DNA from 2 places in the Mesorhizobium sp. M0768 genome. Region 1 is predicted to be linked to the other one. Evidence: predicted binding sites of a transcription regulator. Region 1 holds the regulator's gene; the other holds the start of a gene.
What was found. Region 1 encodes HrcA, which represses chaperone genes, less so after heat shock. Its sites were predicted from a motif close to GTTAGCACTCNCNNNNNGNGAGTGCTAAC; they were not measured.
Positions count from the first base shown of each region.

Region 2: the regulator HrcA is predicted to act here: its motif matches at 4,775-4,803, upstream of NKI08_RS15775 (co-chaperone GroES).

Region 1 covers NZ_JAMYPD010000014.1:46,662-54,295, forward strand. Annotated here, with positions in the region: gene NKI08_RS18775 (low molecular weight protein tyrosine phosphatase family protein) at 244-567, opposite strand; gene hemW (radical SAM family heme chaperone HemW) at 572-1,735, opposite strand; gene rdgB (RdgB/HAM1 family non-canonical purine NTP pyrophosphatase) at 1,732-2,379, opposite strand; gene NKI08_RS18790 (VOC family protein) at 2,394-2,804, opposite strand; gene rph (ribonuclease PH) at 2,837-3,553, opposite strand; gene hrcA (heat-inducible transcriptional repressor HrcA) at 3,699-4,811, shown strand; gene NKI08_RS18805 (hypothetical protein) at 4,848-5,045, shown strand; gene NKI08_RS18810 (PQQ-dependent sugar dehydrogenase) at 5,146-6,501, shown strand; gene NKI08_RS18815 (LysE family translocator) at 6,589-7,206, shown strand; gene cysK (cysteine synthase A) at 7,372-7,634, shown strand, end outside.
Region 2 covers NZ_JAMYPD010000010.1:128,447-136,080, forward strand. Annotated here, with positions in the region: gene NKI08_RS15755 (DUF1214 domain-containing protein) at 1-10, opposite strand, end outside; gene NKI08_RS15760 (transglycosylase domain-containing protein) at 107-2,266, opposite strand; gene NKI08_RS15765 (hypothetical protein) at 2,421-2,582, opposite strand; gene groL (chaperonin GroEL) at 2,665-4,284, opposite strand; gene NKI08_RS15775 (co-chaperone GroES) at 4,386-4,724, opposite strand; gene NKI08_RS15780 (hypothetical protein) at 4,967-5,239, shown strand; gene NKI08_RS15785 (DUF1488 family protein) at 5,236-5,502, shown strand; gene NKI08_RS15790 (hypothetical protein) at 5,533-5,724, opposite strand; gene NKI08_RS15795 (hypothetical protein) at 5,768-5,983, opposite strand; gene NKI08_RS15800 (DUF3168 domain-containing protein) at 6,260-6,670, shown strand; gene NKI08_RS15805 (hypothetical protein) at 7,051-7,350, shown strand; gene NKI08_RS15810 (response regulator transcription factor) at 7,415-7,634, shown strand, end outside.

The sequences.
Region 1 (7,634 bases):
TCGACATTTTCATCACCCGCCTCGAAACAAAAAGCGCCCGCGATGGCGCAGCGTCACATTCCACAGACGACCAGCACCATGCCTCACGCGACAAAAGCGAGATCAAGCCGGTCCGTTCCGGAGAGACCAGCGAAAAAGATCGCGCCAAACACCGCCACAAGCACGAGGCTTGACCCCGCAAACCTTAGCGATCGGTCGAGACAGTTCTCGAAGCGCGGTTGCGCATGCTCCGCGATGTATCGTTCAACCCAGATACTTCGAGACACGCGCCTCCAGCAGGCCCACCAGAGCCGGGTCCATGAATGCATAGTCGTCGGGAATATCGAGGCAGATTACCCGAACCTTTTTCAGGCTTGTCTTGAATTTCTGCTGCAGTTTGGCGCGGTGCGTTTTTTCCATCACGAAGATGATGTCGGCCCAGGCGACGAGTTCATGCGTCAACGGAATGTCGGCATCGTGATTAGTGCCGGCCGAAGCGACCTCGATGTCCCGCCGCTTGGAAAACACCTGCTCCGCCGTCGGGCTGCGCAAGCGATTCTGGCTGCAGATGAAGAGAACGTTCTTCAACGTGCTATCTGGCCAAGTCCGCCACGACCGCATCGAGCACGATCATGCCGGCCGGCGTGGCGCGCAGGCGCGCATTGCCGATCGGCGCCACCAGGCCTTCGTCCTGCAGTACCGACAGCTGTGCCGTCGACAGGCCGCGCCCTGAAAATGCCTCGTAGCGGGAAAGGTCGATGCCTTCCGCCAGCCTCAGCCCCATCAGCAGGAACTCGTCGGCCTCTTCCGACCGCGTCAGGATCTCGCCGCCGGTAACGCCATGGCCCTTGGCCTCGACCAGATTGGCCCAAGTCTCCGGCATTTTCTCGGCGATCGTCACCACGCGCCGGCCATTTTCGACGAACCGGCCATGCGCGCCGGGACCGACGCCGACATATTCGCCATAACGCCAGTAGGTGAGATTGTGCCGGCTTTCGGCGCCGGGCCTGGCATGGTTGGAAATCTCGTAGGCCGGCAGTCCGCGCGCGGCGGTGATCTCCTGTGTCAACGCGTAGAGATCGGCGGCAAGCTCATTGTCTGGAATGATGAACTTCCTTGCCGCATGCAGCGCATGGAACGGCGTGCCTTCCTCGATGGTCAGCTGATAGAGCGACAGATGGTCTGCGGCGTGGCCGATCGCCTGCTCGAGCTCCGCCTGCCACGCTTCCGGCGTCTGACCGGGCCGCGCGTAGATCAGGTCGAACGACAGCCGTGGGAATATCTCGCGCGCCAGGCCGATCGCATGCAGGGCCTCATCGACATTGTGCAAACGGCCGAGGAAGCGCAGATCCTTGTCGTGCAGCGCCTGCACGCCAAGCGATACCCGGTTGACGCCGGCCGCGCGATAGCCGCGAAAGCGCTCGGCCTCGACGGAGGAGGGATTGGCCTCCAGTGTCACCTCGATGCCATCAGGCACCGTCCAGTTCTTCGCCACTGCATCCAGCACCGCCGCCACGGTCTGCGGTTTCATCAGCGATGGCGTGCCGCCGCCAAGAAAGATACTGGTCACCTCGCGCGGCCCGGTGCGGCCGCGCATCGTCGCCAGCTCGGCCTCGAAGGCGCGGGCAAAACGCTCCTGATCGACCGGCTGGTGGCGGACATGGCTGTTGAAGTCGCAATACGGGCATTTGGCCGCGCAGAACGGCCAGTGGACGTAGACGCCGAAACCAGGCCTGCGGTCGAGCAGCATGGTCATACGGCGGCCAATCGGGCTTGCGCGAATTTCTGGAAGGCGCGGGCACGGTGCGACAATGCGGTTGGCTGGCCGGGCTTCCAGCCATGCTTGTCCTTCGCGCTCATCTCGCCGAAGGTCTTCTCGGACCCATCGGGCAAGAACACCGGATCGTAGCCGAAGCCGAGCTCGCCGCGCGGCGGCCATACCAGCGTGCCCTCGACCTCACCGCGAAAATATTCCGCCTGGCCATCGGGGAAGGCCAGGCAGATGACCGCGACAAAGCGGCCCTTGCGCTGGGCAGGCGTGATCGCGCCAACTTCTTGCAAGGCCACTTCCGTGCGCTGCATGGCCATGCCGAAGTCGCGGGAGCCGTCCGGCGTCTCAGCCCAGTTGGCGGTGTAGACGCCGGGTGCGCCGTCGAGCGCATCGACACACAGGCCGGAATCGTCCGACAGCGCCGGCAATCCAGTGGCCTTGGCGGCGGCCAAGGCTTTTATGAGGGCGTTCTCCTCGAAAGTGGTGCCGGTCTCGTCCGGTTCCGGCAGGCCGTATTCCTTTGCGGACTTCGCTTCAATGCCGAATGGCGCCATCAGATCGGCGAATTCTCGCAATTTGCCGGCGTTGTGGCTTGCGACGATGATCTTATGCCCATCAAGCGAATGAATAGTTGGCGAATGCATCAGATGCCCCAAATTCGTGGCTCGGCGAATTCGATCGAATTGCCGGAGGGATCGCGAATATAGATCGAGCGGCCGCCTTGCGGCCACTCGAACTCGCTTTCGATGGCGATTTTCTTCGCCTCAAGATGCGCTTTCCAGCGTGGGATTTCATCCGCGCTTGCGGCGAAGCAAAGATGGCCCTGGCCGACCGCGCCATGCGGCGGCACGGGCAGCTTGGCGTCGGCCCGCGGCGGCACTTTGGTGGCCTCGGCATTGAAGATAAGCAGCACGCCGTCGCCGCAGCGGAAGAAGAGATGCCTGCCATCGACCTTACCGAGCAGATCGAGCCCGAGCACGCCCGAATAGAACCGTTCCGCGGCAGCAAGGTCGGTCACGTAGAGTGCTGATTCCAGGATTGCGGAAGGAGTCACAGGATCGCCAATCTCATCAATATTGACCGCAGCTAAGCCACCGCCATTTGCTGCAAGCTGACCAGGCGCTGAATGCCTTTCTTGGCGAGCCCCATCAGCGCCGCGAACTGCTCTTCCGAGAACGGCTCGCCCTCGGCCGTGCCTTGGATCTCGACGATGCCGCCCTTGCCGGTCATGACGAAATTGGCGTCGGTGCCGGCCGAGGAATCCTCGATGTAGTCGAGGTCGATGACCGGCTGGCCATCATGGATTCCGCAGGAGATTGCCGCAACGTGATCCTTCAGCACCTTGCTCAGGCTCGCCATCTGGCGGGCTTCCATCCAGCGCAGGCAGTCGTAGAGCGCCACCCAGCCGCCGGTGATCGAAGCGGTGCGCGTGCCGCCGTCGGCCTGGATCACGTCGCAGTCGACGGTGATCTGCTGCTCGCCGAGCGCCTGCAGATCGACCACGGCGCGCAGGGAGCGGCCGATCAGCCGCTGGATTTCCAGCGTGCGGCCGCCTTGTTTGCCGGACGAAGCCTCGCGGCGCATGCGCTCGCCGGTCGAACGCGGCAGCATGCCGTATTCCGCCGTCACCCAGCCCTTGCCGGAGTTGCGCATCCAGCCCGGCACCTTTTCCTCCAGGCTGGCCGTACACAGCACATGCGTGTCGCCGAACTTCACCAGGCACGAGCCTTCCGCATGCTTGGAGACGCCGCGCTCGAAGGAGATGGGGCGCATTTCGTCGAATTGGCGTTTGGAAGGGCGCATTCAGGCTTCTTTCTTTCTTCGGAATCTTGGCCGGGGAATCTTGGCCGGCTTGTAGCCGCACGGGGCGTGAGGCGCAAAGGAAAATGGACCGGTTGCGCCGACACCGCGGAAGTCTATATCTTCGGGGCGGAGGTTTTGGCTCGAAATGACAAAGGCAGTCGATCCCGGTTTGCAGTCGCACGTGCTCCCGTCGCACGCGCTGCAATCGCCCGCGCTTCAATCGCTCGACATGCGTTCGCGCGACATCTTCCGGCGCATCGTCGATTCCTATTTGAGGGATGGCGAGCCGGTCGGTTCGCGCAGCTTGTCGCGCATCCTGCCGTCGTCGCTGTCGCCGGCCACCATCCGCAACGTGATGAGCGACCTTGAGCATCTCGGCCTGATCTATGCGCCGCACATTTCGGCTGGCCGGCTGCCGACCCAGGCAGGCCTGCGCTTCTTCGTCGATGCTTTCATGGAACTTGGTGACCTCTCCGACGAGGAGCGCCGCACCATCGAGGCCCAGGTGCGCGCCTCCGGCTCGGGCGCAACTCTGGAGCATATGCTGACCGAGGCCAGCCAGATGCTGTCCGGCATGTCGCGCGGCGCCGGCCTCGTGCTCGCCGCCAAGAATGAGGCGGCGCTTAAGCACATCGAATTCATCCAGCTCGAGCCGACCAAGGCGCTGGCCGTGCTGGTCTCGCAGAACGGCGACGTCGAAAATCGCGTCATCGATCTGCCCGCCGGCATCACCATCTCGCAATTGCACGAAGCCTCTAACTTCCTCAACGCCCATATCCGCGGTCGCACCCTGGCCGAGGCGCGGGTCGAGATCGCCCGCATCAAGGAAGAGACCAGGGCGGCCCTCGACACGCTGTCGCAGGATCTGGTCGAGAAGGGCCTGGCGGTCTGGGCAGGCGCTGAAAGCGGCGTGCCTGGGCGGCTTATCGTGCGCGGTCGCGCCAATCTCCTGGAAAACGTCACTGCCCAGGCCGACATAGAATTGCTGCGGCATCTGTTTGAGGATCTGGAGACGCAGGATGGGCTGATCCAGCTTCTCGACCTCGCCGAGGCAGGCCCAGGCGTGCGCATATTCATCGGTTCGGAAAACAAGCTGTTTTCGCTGTCTGGCTCCTCGCTGGTGGTGGCACCCTATCGCGACAAGGACGCGCGTGTCGTCGGTGCGCTCGGCGTCATCGGGCCGACGCGGCTGAATTATGCGCGCATAGTACCGATGGTCGACTATACGGCGCAGCTGATTTCGCGCATGCTGAGCTAGGAGCCGCCGCGGGCCCGCCGCAAGGAGGAGAAAAGAATGGCGCTGGAATCGTTCAAGGCCCAGATCAGTCTGCTGCTCGAAGAAATGATCAACCAGCCAGAGGATCAGCACGAGGTACAAGAGCAGTTGCGCGAGAAGCTGCAAGAGATGCGGGCGATGGGTTTACCGCTGCCGGCCGATCTGGTCGCGCTGGAAAAGCGCCTCGACGACGACTTTTACGCCTCTGGCAACTGAACGGGTTCGGCTTCAAATCCTCGTGTGCTGGACGGCCGCTTGGAACGATCAATACCTGATGCCGTTTGCCCCTGTTCGAGGCGAATCCCGGAGGACGTTGATGATCCGATCTGGCGGCTTTGCGGCCTTGGCCGCTGCCCTCCTTGTTGCGACACCGGCAGCCGCCCAGCAGGCGGACCAGAATGTGCTCAAAGGCGAAGCCGCGTTTGGCGATTGGCACGCCGACAGGCCTGGCGTCCGACGCCTGATTGGGCCGCGAGACATGCCGGCAGCCGACCCCGCCCAATCCGCTTCGAACGGCGCCGGCGTGGCGGAACGGCCCGAAAGCGCCAAGCCAGAATTGCCGTCGGGCTTTTCGGCTGAAATGATCGCATCCGGCATCGTCAATCCACGTGTCGTGCGCGTCGCTCCGAATGGCGACCTGTTTGTTGCCAACAGCCATGCCGACCAAATACGCGTCTATCGTCTCGCCGAGGGCAGCGCCAGGCCCATCGAGAAAGCGATCTTCGCCAAGGGGCTCAATTATCCCTACGGCATCGCCTTCTATCCGCCAGGAGACAAACCGCAATGGGTTTATGTCGCGAACAGCGACAGCATCGTCCGCTTCCCCTATCGCGATGGCGACCTGAAGACATCCGGCAAACCAGAAACCATTGTCGCCAAAATCCCGTCGGGTGGTCACACGACCCGCGACATCGCCTTCTCGCAGGACGGCAAAACGCTTTATTTGTCGGTTGGCTCCGCCTCGAACGTCGCCGAGGATATAGGCAAGGAGCCGGATAGCGGCCTCGAAGCTTGGGCCAAATCAAAGCCGCTAGGGGCGGCCTGGGGCTCCGAGGACGGCCGTGCCGATGTGCTCGCCTTTGACCCGGATGGGAAAAATCCCCGAACTGTTGCCACCGGCCTGCGCAACTGTACGGGCATGACCGTGCAGCCCGCCACCGGCGCATTGTGGTGCGTCGTCAATGAGCGCGACGAACTCGGCGACAATGTGCCGTTCGAATTTGCAACGGCGGTCAAGGACGGCGGATTCTATGGTTGGCCTTGGTACTACATCGGCAATAACGAGGATCCGCGCCATCAGGGCGAACGGCCAGACCTCGCCGGCAAGGCCACTGTCCCCGATGTATTGATGCAGGCGCATTCGGCGCCGATGAATATAGCCTTCTACGACGGCAAGAACTTCCCGGCGGATTATCAGGGTGACGCCTTCGTCACCATGCATGGTTCGTGGAACCGTGGCGCCAGGACCGGCTACAAGGTGGTGAGGCTCAAATTCAGGGATGGCAAGCCGACCGGCGAATATGAGGACTTCATGACCGGCTTCGTCATCTCGAACGACGCCGTCTGGGGCCGCCCGGTCGGTGTCGCGATGGCCAAGGACGGCTCGGTGATCGTCACAGAAGACGGTAATGGCACCATCTGGCGCGTTACCTACGAAGACGGCCGTTCCTGAACGGCGGTGTCGCCTGCTGCGCTGGCGCAATCGAATCCGGCCCGAGGGAATTCACCCAACTTCAACATTGTGCGACAAGCGCCAATCATGACACTCACTGGGTTCCTCGCCTATAGTGCTGCCCTCGGCATCGCCGCGGCCATCCCGGGCCCAGGCGTCACCGCGCTTGTTGCGCGTGCTCTGGGTTCCGGCTTCCACTCGTCGCTGGCCATGTCGTTCGGGCTGATGCTCGGTGACCTGACCTATCTCACTGCCGTGGTGCTCGGCCTGGCTTTCGTCGCACAGACTTTCGGCATGGTCTTCCTGGCCATCAAATGGCTGGGCGTCGCCTACCTCGCCTTTCTTGGCTGGCGTTTCTGGACGAGCGGCATCACGCCCGAAACGGTGGAGGCGAAGAAAGGCAAGGGCGGCTTGGCATCCAGCTTTGTAGCCGGCCTTGCCGTCACGCTCGGCAATCCGAAGACGATGATCTTCTATCTTGCCATCACCCCGACCATCGTCGATCTGAAGACGATCACGCTGGCCGATTACAGCATCCTCGTCGCGCTCACCATCGTCGTCCTGCTCGTCGTGCTGGTGCCCTATCTGGCGCTGGCGGCCAAGGCGCGCTGGTTCCTGAAGTCGCCGCGGGCGCTGAGGGCACTCAACCGCACCGCCGCCGGCTTTATGGTCGGCGCGGCGGCGGCAATTGCCGCCCGCCAATAGATCTCTTTCGCCAATCCGCCCAAGGATTGCCACCCCTTGCAAAGGCGGGGGTACTCAGCACGAACTTCACTCGGATATTTTTCGATCGACAGCCTATCTTGCGCGGTGGATGGCTCTATCCTATGCCCGCGCGACTCTTGCCGCTTGACCTCTGGGAGGAAATCAATGAACAAGCCCGCCACCCCCACACACGTGCCCGGCCGCGGCCGCATCTACAATTCGATCACCGAGACGATCGGCGACACGCCGCTGGTGCGGCTTGATAAATTCGCCAGGGAGAAGGGTGTCGTCGCCAATCTGCTGGCCAAGCTCGAATTCTTCAACCCGATCGCCTCGGTCAAGGACCGCATCGGCGTGTCGATGATCGAGGCATTGGAGGCTTCGGGCAGGATTACGCCCGGCAAGACCACCCTCATCGAGCCGACCTC
Region 2 (7,634 bases), on a different contig from region 1:
TCTTGAGCATGAGGAGGCAGGGAACCGAAGGCCGGGACTGAAAGATTGCCGCTCGGGGATATCGCGGCGCAGGGCCTTGTGGCAAGCGGCCCCGCGCAATTGGGCGTCACAGCGCCGAGAGGGTTTCCGGTGCAGCGGGCGCGTCGAGCACGGGTGCCGCCTGGAACAGCTTGGTCAGTTCCTTCAGGGTCTGGGTGGTCCGGCTGGACAGCACCGGCGGACGCTCGGCGGCGGCATCGGCAGCTGCCTGTTCGGCGTTCTTCTTTTCCGCTTCCTCGGCCTTGGCGGCAATTTCGGCATCGACGAAGGGGTGATCGAGGCCGGGGATCGGTCTGAGGTCGATATTCTGGTGCGCATAGACCATCAGGCGCTGCCACACCATGGCCGGCAGCGTGCCGCCGGTCATCTTGTTGGTCGCGGTGAAGTCGTCATTGCCGAGCCAGACGGCGGCCGTGTAGTTGCCGGTAAAGCCGACAAACCAGGCATCGCGGTAGGACTGGGTCGTGCCGGTCTTGCCGGCGACGACGATGTTTGGAAGGGCCGCGCGCCGGGCAGTGCCGATCACCGGCACCGCCGCCAGCATGGTGTTCATGTATTTGAGCGCCTTCTCCGACAGCACCCGATGCGGCGGCGGCGCATCCTTGGCGAAGTCGTAGACCACCTCGCCGGTACGGGTGAAGAGTTGGCTGACGCCGTGCCGGGTTCCGGCAAGGCCGTTCTGGGCAAATACGCTGTAACCCGTCGCCTGGTCCATCACGGTCATGCCCGACGTGCCGAGCACCATGGTCTTGTGTGATTCCAGCGGCGACTCGACGCCCATCGCCTCGGCCATGGCCTTGATCGGCTTGATGCCGAGATAATCCTTGGCCAGCCGCACCGGCACCGTGTTGATCGATTTGGCCATCGCCGTGATCAGCGTGACGTTGCCGGCCGACCCGCCATTGTAATTGTGGGGCGACCAGCTGCCCCAGGAGATGGGCCCGCCGGAAACCACCGAATCCGGCGTGAAGCCATGCTCCATCGCCGTCGCGTAGACATAGGGCTTGAACGAGGAGCCGGTCTGGCGAAGCGCTTTGGTGGCGCGGTTGAACTGGCTGGCGCCGTAGTCGCGGCCGCCGACGATCGCCCTGACCGCGCCATTGGTCTCGATGACGACGATGGCGCCCTCGGTGACGTTGTATTCCTTGCCGAACTGGCGGAGGTGGAACTCCATCGATTCTTCGGCCGCCTTCTGGATGTTGGCGTCGAAGGTGGTGTGGGCGACAAGCGAGTGCGGGCCGCCCTTGGCGGCGATCTTCTTGACCTCGTCGAAGGCCCAGTCGAGGTAGTAGTCGGGGCTCTTCTGCTCGCCGCGGTCGACGATTTCGGCCGGGTGCAATCTTGCCTGCAGCACCTGGCCTTCGGTCATGAAGCCGGAATCGACCAGATTGGACAGCACCACGTTGGCCCGCGCCCGGGCGGCGGGCAGGTTTATGTGCGGCGCATATTTGGTCGGCGCCTTGAACAGGCCGGCCAGCATCGCCGCCTCGGCAAGGTTCAGGTCCTTGACGCTCTTGCCGAAATAGAAATCGGCTGCCGCCTCGATGCCGAAGGTGCCGCCGCCCATATAGGCGCGGTCGAGGTAAAGTTGCAGGATTTCCTTCTTCGACAGATTGGCTTCGAGCCACAGCGACAGGAAGGCTTCCTTGATCTTGCGCTCGAATGTCCGCTCATTGGTCAGGAACAGGTTCTTGGCCAGCTGCTGGGTGATGCTCGAGCCGCCCTGGACGACGGAATTTGCCCGCACATTCTCGAATATGGCGCGCGACAGGCCGAGCACATCGATGCCGTAATGGTCGAAGAAACGGCGGTCTTCGGTCGCCAGCACCGCCTTGATGACATGGTCGGGCATCTCGTCGACCGGCACCGAATCGCGCTGGATGATGCCGCGCTGGCCGATCTCGTTGCCGTAGCGGTCGAGGAAGGTGACGGCGAAGTCGCCTTGCGTGCGCCAGTCGCCGGCGGTTATCTGGAAGGCCGGCAAGGCCAGCGCCAAAAGGACGACGATGCCGCCGGCACCGAGCGTAAAGCCTTCACTCAACAGTTCGATCAGGCCGCGGCGCCAGCCGTCGACACGGAAACGCCGCGAGAAGATGGTCGCCGCTTCCCAGAACTGGCGCGCCCTGAAGCCGATTTCGTAGACCGAGGAATCAATCCACGCATCCACCGCCAGCAGCCTTGCGGCGATCGGACCTCTTCTCTTGCGTGGTTCCAAAGGACTGGCCATTCCAGGATCCGGCTGCGGCGATGCCGCCAACTGAGAAACCGCATGCCGGCAATTTCACGGCGGCGCGCCGCTATGACTATTCGTCCATTTTGGCGCTGCCTACAAGGGCGATGAAGGTTCCGCGCTTGCGCGAGGTGCCGAGCATTGGCAGTCGTCACATGGGACGCTTGTCCGCGATCTTTTTCGGGTCGCGGCCTATCATGCCGGCGTTGGCTTTCCTGTGCTTGTCGGCAAGCCTGCGAATGCGATCGAAGCGGCTTTCCTCGGCCACTTCGATTTTCGCCGCTGCCTTTGGCTTCGGGACGAATGCGATCATTGATCGATCTCCTTGCCGATGGTGCGCGCCGGGGAAGATACCCCGGCGGCTGTCTTTCAGGCTTGTTTCCGGCAGTGGCTGGTCAATAGCCGATGCCGCCGGGCGAAGCAGCGGCTTCCTTCGCCGGAACGTCGGTGATCATGGCTTCCGCCGTGATCAGAAGCGCCGCAATGGAGCCCGCGTCCTGCAGCGCCGTCCGTACCACCTTCGCCGGGTCGACGATGCCGGCCTTGATCATGTCGACATAGACCTCGTTCTGGGCATCGAAGCCCTGATTGTGATCCTTGCCCTCGGCGAGCTTGCCGACGACGATCGAACCTTCGACGCCGGAATTCTCGGCGATCTGCCGGATCGGCGCTTCGAGCGCTCTCGACACGATCGAAATGCCCGCTGTCACATCGGCATTGGCTCCGGTCATCCCGTTCAGCACAGCCTTGGCGCGCAGCAACGCGACACCGCCGCCCGGAACGATGCCTTCTTCAACGGCCGCGCGCGTGGCGTTCAGCGCATCGTCGATGCGGTCCTTCTTTTCCTTGACCTCGGATTCGGTGGCGCCGCCGACGCGGATGACTGCAACGCCGCCCGCCAGCTTGGCGAGACGTTCCTGCAGCTTCTCCTTGTCATAGTCGGACGTGGTTTCCTCGATCTGCCCCTTGATCTGCTGGACGCGCGCCTGGATGGTGGTCTTCTCGCCGGCGCCGTCGATGATCGTGGTGGTGTCCTTCTCGATCAGCACGCGCTTGGCGCGGCCGAGCATGTCTATGGTGATGTTCTCCAGCTTGATGCCGAGATCCTCGGAAATCATCTGTCCGGCGGTGAGCACGGCGATGTCTTCCAGCATCGCCTTGCGGCGGTCACCGAAGCCAGGCGCCTTGACGGCCGCTACCTTGAGGCCGCCGCGCAGCTTGTTGACGACCAGCGTTGCCAGCGCTTCGCCCTCGACGTCCTCGGAGATGATCAGCAGCGGCCTGCCGCTTTGCACCACGGCTTCGAGGATTGGCAGCAGTGCCTGCAGATTGCCGAGCTTCTTTTCGTGGATGAGGACGTAAGGGTCTTCCAGCTCGGCACGCATCTTCTCGGCATTGGTGACGAAATAGGGCGAGAGATAGCCGCGGTCGAACTGCATGCCTTCGACGACTTCGAGCTCCGTTTCGGCGGTCTTGGCCTCCTCGACGGTGATGACGCCGTCATTGCCGACCTTGTCCATCGCCTTGGCGATCATGGCGCCTACGCTGGTGTCGCCATTGGCGGCAATGGTGCCGACCTGCGCGATTTCACCTGAGGACTTGACCTTCTTTGCGCGCGCCTGAATTTCCTGGACGACGGCGCTGACGGCAAGATCGATGCCGCGCTTGAGGTCCATCGGGTTCATGCCGGCGGCAACGAATTTGGCGCCCTCGCGCAGGATGGAAGCGGCAAGCACCGTGGCGGTGGTGGTGCCGTCGCCGGCAAGGTCGTTGGTCTTCGAGGCCACTTCGCGCACCATCTGCGCGCCCATGTTTTCGAACTTGTCGGAAAGCTCGATTTCCTTTGCCACGGCCACCCCGTCCTTGGTGACGCGCGGCGCGCCGTAGGCCTTGTCGATAATGACGTTGCGGCCTTTGGGGCCGAGCGTCACCTTGACGGCGTTGTTGAGGATTTCGACGCCGCGCAGCATGCGGTCACGCGCGTCGGTGGAGAATTTGATTTCCTTGGCAGACATGATCTTTTCCAGTTCGGTTGTCGTGGCAAGGCGCTTGCAGCGCCTGAATCAAAGCTCGGAGCGTCCTTTGCGCGCGCGCGGGAGGGCGCGCGGCCTTCCAATCAGGCGGCCTTCTTGGCAGCCACGGTCTTGTCGATGATGCCCGTCTCGCTTTTTTCGATGATGCCCATGATATCGGCCTCCTTCATGATCAGAAGGTCCTCGCCGTCTATCTTGACCTCGGTGCCGGACCATTTGCCGAACAGAATGAGGTCGCCGGCCTTGACGTCGAGCGGGATCAGCGCGCCGCTTTCGTCCCGCGCGCCCGGCCCGACAGCGATCACTTCGCCTTCCTGCGGTTTTTCTTTGGCATTGTCGGGGATGATGATGCCGCCCTTGGATTTGGTGTCGCTTTCGGCGCGCCGAATGACGACGCGATCGTGGAGTGGCCGGAATTTCATGGGGACTCTTTCTGGGGCCAGCTTAGGCGGCCGCCCCTCTCTATAGGCGCCCTGGCACTCGATTGATAGGAGCGCCAAAAAATATTCATAGGGCACATGAAATATTGAACGTATTATCTTGCCTGGTTATCCCATGGTGTTCGGGCCTTGCCGAATATTAATGAAATTGAATTTCTATCTTTGAACACCTATTTTATGGTGAATTCACATTCACGACTTTCGCTGCAAGGGAGATTTTACCGATGGCCGAAGGCAATCAGAACATCATGGAAAAAGCTCAGGCCCGCTTCATGGAAAATCAAAAGAAGACGGCGGAGCGGAACAAAGCAACTGCCGAATATCTCTCGGAAGCCAAGGCGAGGAGCATCAAAACGGCAAGGCTGAGGGAATTGCGACTGGCCAAGGAAGAGGCGGACCGCGCGGCGGAAGCTCTGAATCCGGTCGCACCAAAGAAGAAGCGGGCGTCACGGGCAGTCAAGAAGGCCGTATCTGCATCGACGGAGGCGAAATCATGAGCCTGACATTTCCCAATCCCAGCCGCAGCTACGACGAGGCAAGCAAACGCATCCGCTTCGTCGGCCATGACGGGATGTTCCAGATTTCCTTCTCTGTCGCAACCGATGCCATCTCCAAGATGCAGCCGGGAACGGCGGCCTCAGAAGCTACCTACCTGGCAGCCTTCGACACGGCTTCCAACTCGATCCACGATGTCGCCAGGAATGCCTATGCCCGCACCCGCAGGAGCATATATGTGCTGACTGCGGCCGATTTTCGCTAGTCCGTCGCGATCCGTCCACAAGACGCTTTCTCAGGGCTTCCGGTCCGCCTTCGCTCGCCGCTTGACGTCGCGACCGTTCAGCCGGTCGACCATCGCGTCCGCATCGCGCGTGTTCAAACTGGCCGTGAGTTGCTGCTTGAGCTCGACCGGCTGGCCGGTGAAGACGTCGAAGACGGTCCAGCTGTGAGGATGTTCCATACGGAGCGCGTAGCGCTTTGCCATCTTGGGTCCTTTCGTTTCCGCCCAATCAATGAATGTCGCTCGATCAGGCCTGGGCGATGAAGAATACTGCCGCCACGACAAGCACCGTCCACAAAACGACGGACAGCTTCAGGGCCAGGCTACCGTACGCCGAGAGCACCTCCCGAGTGTGGTTGACCAGACTCTTGACGGTCATCGACATGGTCGACGCCGCAATCGCGACCGGCGGCGCCTTGGCCCCAAGCTTTCCGAAGACAGGCAGCAGCGACGGCTCGCGCACGAAAAACGACCTCGAATGTCTGGAAACCAGACATCGTCATAGCATCCTTTTTTCGAACTCCTGCATGCCAAATGACTTCGCGCAGGTTGGCATCACCCTCAAGGGTCCGTGGCGCGGACGGCCGGGGCGTCGCGCATTCCAGGAGCAGGGCTTATTGCCGAGATCATGAAGGTTCATAATCCGCATGAGACGCGCTGATTCGCGCTTTGGCGGGATGCCTTCATGCAACGCAGCTACGCAGCCGGGAGGTCGACGCGACGGACGAAGGGAAAGACGATGACCGCGCCGGCCGTCGAATTGCAGAAGGCCATATTCGAGGCAGTGAATGACGATCCCGATTTATCGGCGGCACTGGGCGACGCACGATTGTTCGACCGTGCGCCGGAAAATGTTGCGTTCCCCCACATGACCTTCGGCCGCACCAGCGTCTACGATTGGGCAACGGGAATGGAGAACGACGCAGAACAGTTGCTGACGTTGCATGTCTGGTCGAAATCAGAGGCCAGCAAGGAAACCAATGACATCATGGACCTTGTTAGCACCCGCCTGCGCGATACGGCTCTCTCGCTCGGCGAACATCGCCGCGCCTACCTCAAGCTCGAATTCGCCGAAGCCCGCTACGACGAGGACCTTTCGGCCCATCACGGGCTGCTGCGCTTCCGCGCCGTGATCAAGGACGAGGGCTGACCACCGGGCATTTTTTACAATCCGGCAATTTTGTTCTTGCTTTGTGCCAGCAGCTATGCTACTAATTCGGCTATGGTGCTGATGGCGCCAGCGACCCGCCGCAGAGGCGGGTTTTTATTTCCGGTCGGTTCGCCTGAATCTGCCTTCGGTTGCCGGATCGATTGTCGAAGTCGGGGCAAACCTGAAGCGATTGCCTTTCACTGCCAAACGATGCCCGGTTGTCGGCGAAGGATCGGAGGGCTAGGTTAAACTTGGCAATTTCGCGGGATGGGCGGCGAAATGGCAATCCGGTAATCTCGCGCTTCAGGGGTGTGGCGGGCATGCATTCGAGCGTTCACCGTTCATATCACGTTCAGCACCGGCGCGTTAGAACGCTGACCATGAAAACCCTTCGCTCCCACTTCCGGACCGCGGCACTGGCGCTGTCAGCCGCCGGTCTGCTTGCGTCGCAGGCGATGGCGATCCCCGTTGTCGTGCCCGAGCAGCCCCAACCGGTCGTCCTCGCCGCCTCCGACTGCTATGCGATCGGCCAGCAGGTGGCCGAGCAGAATGGCGGCACCTTGGCCAAGGCCTCGCAGTCGACACGCGGCGGCCAGCCGGTCTGCGTCATCGTCGTGCTGGTTCCGGGCAAGGAAGGGCAGCGTCCGCGTCGCTCGGAGATCGTCGTTCCGCTGAACTGAACCGTGCCGTTTCCCAGTCTGCCGGAATCGGCCTATATCTGAACAGCTTCAACAGGCCTTCCGCATGCGCGTACTCGTCGTCGAAGATGACAAGGATCTCAACCGGCAGATCGGCGACGCGCTGGTCGATGCCGGCTATGTCGTCGACCGCGCTTTCGACGGCGAGGAAGGGCACTTTCTCGGCGACACCGAGCCCTACGATGCCGTGGTGCTCGACATCGGCCTGCCGCAGATGGACGGCATCAGCGTGGTCGAACGCTGGCGGCGCGGCGGCCGCAAGATGC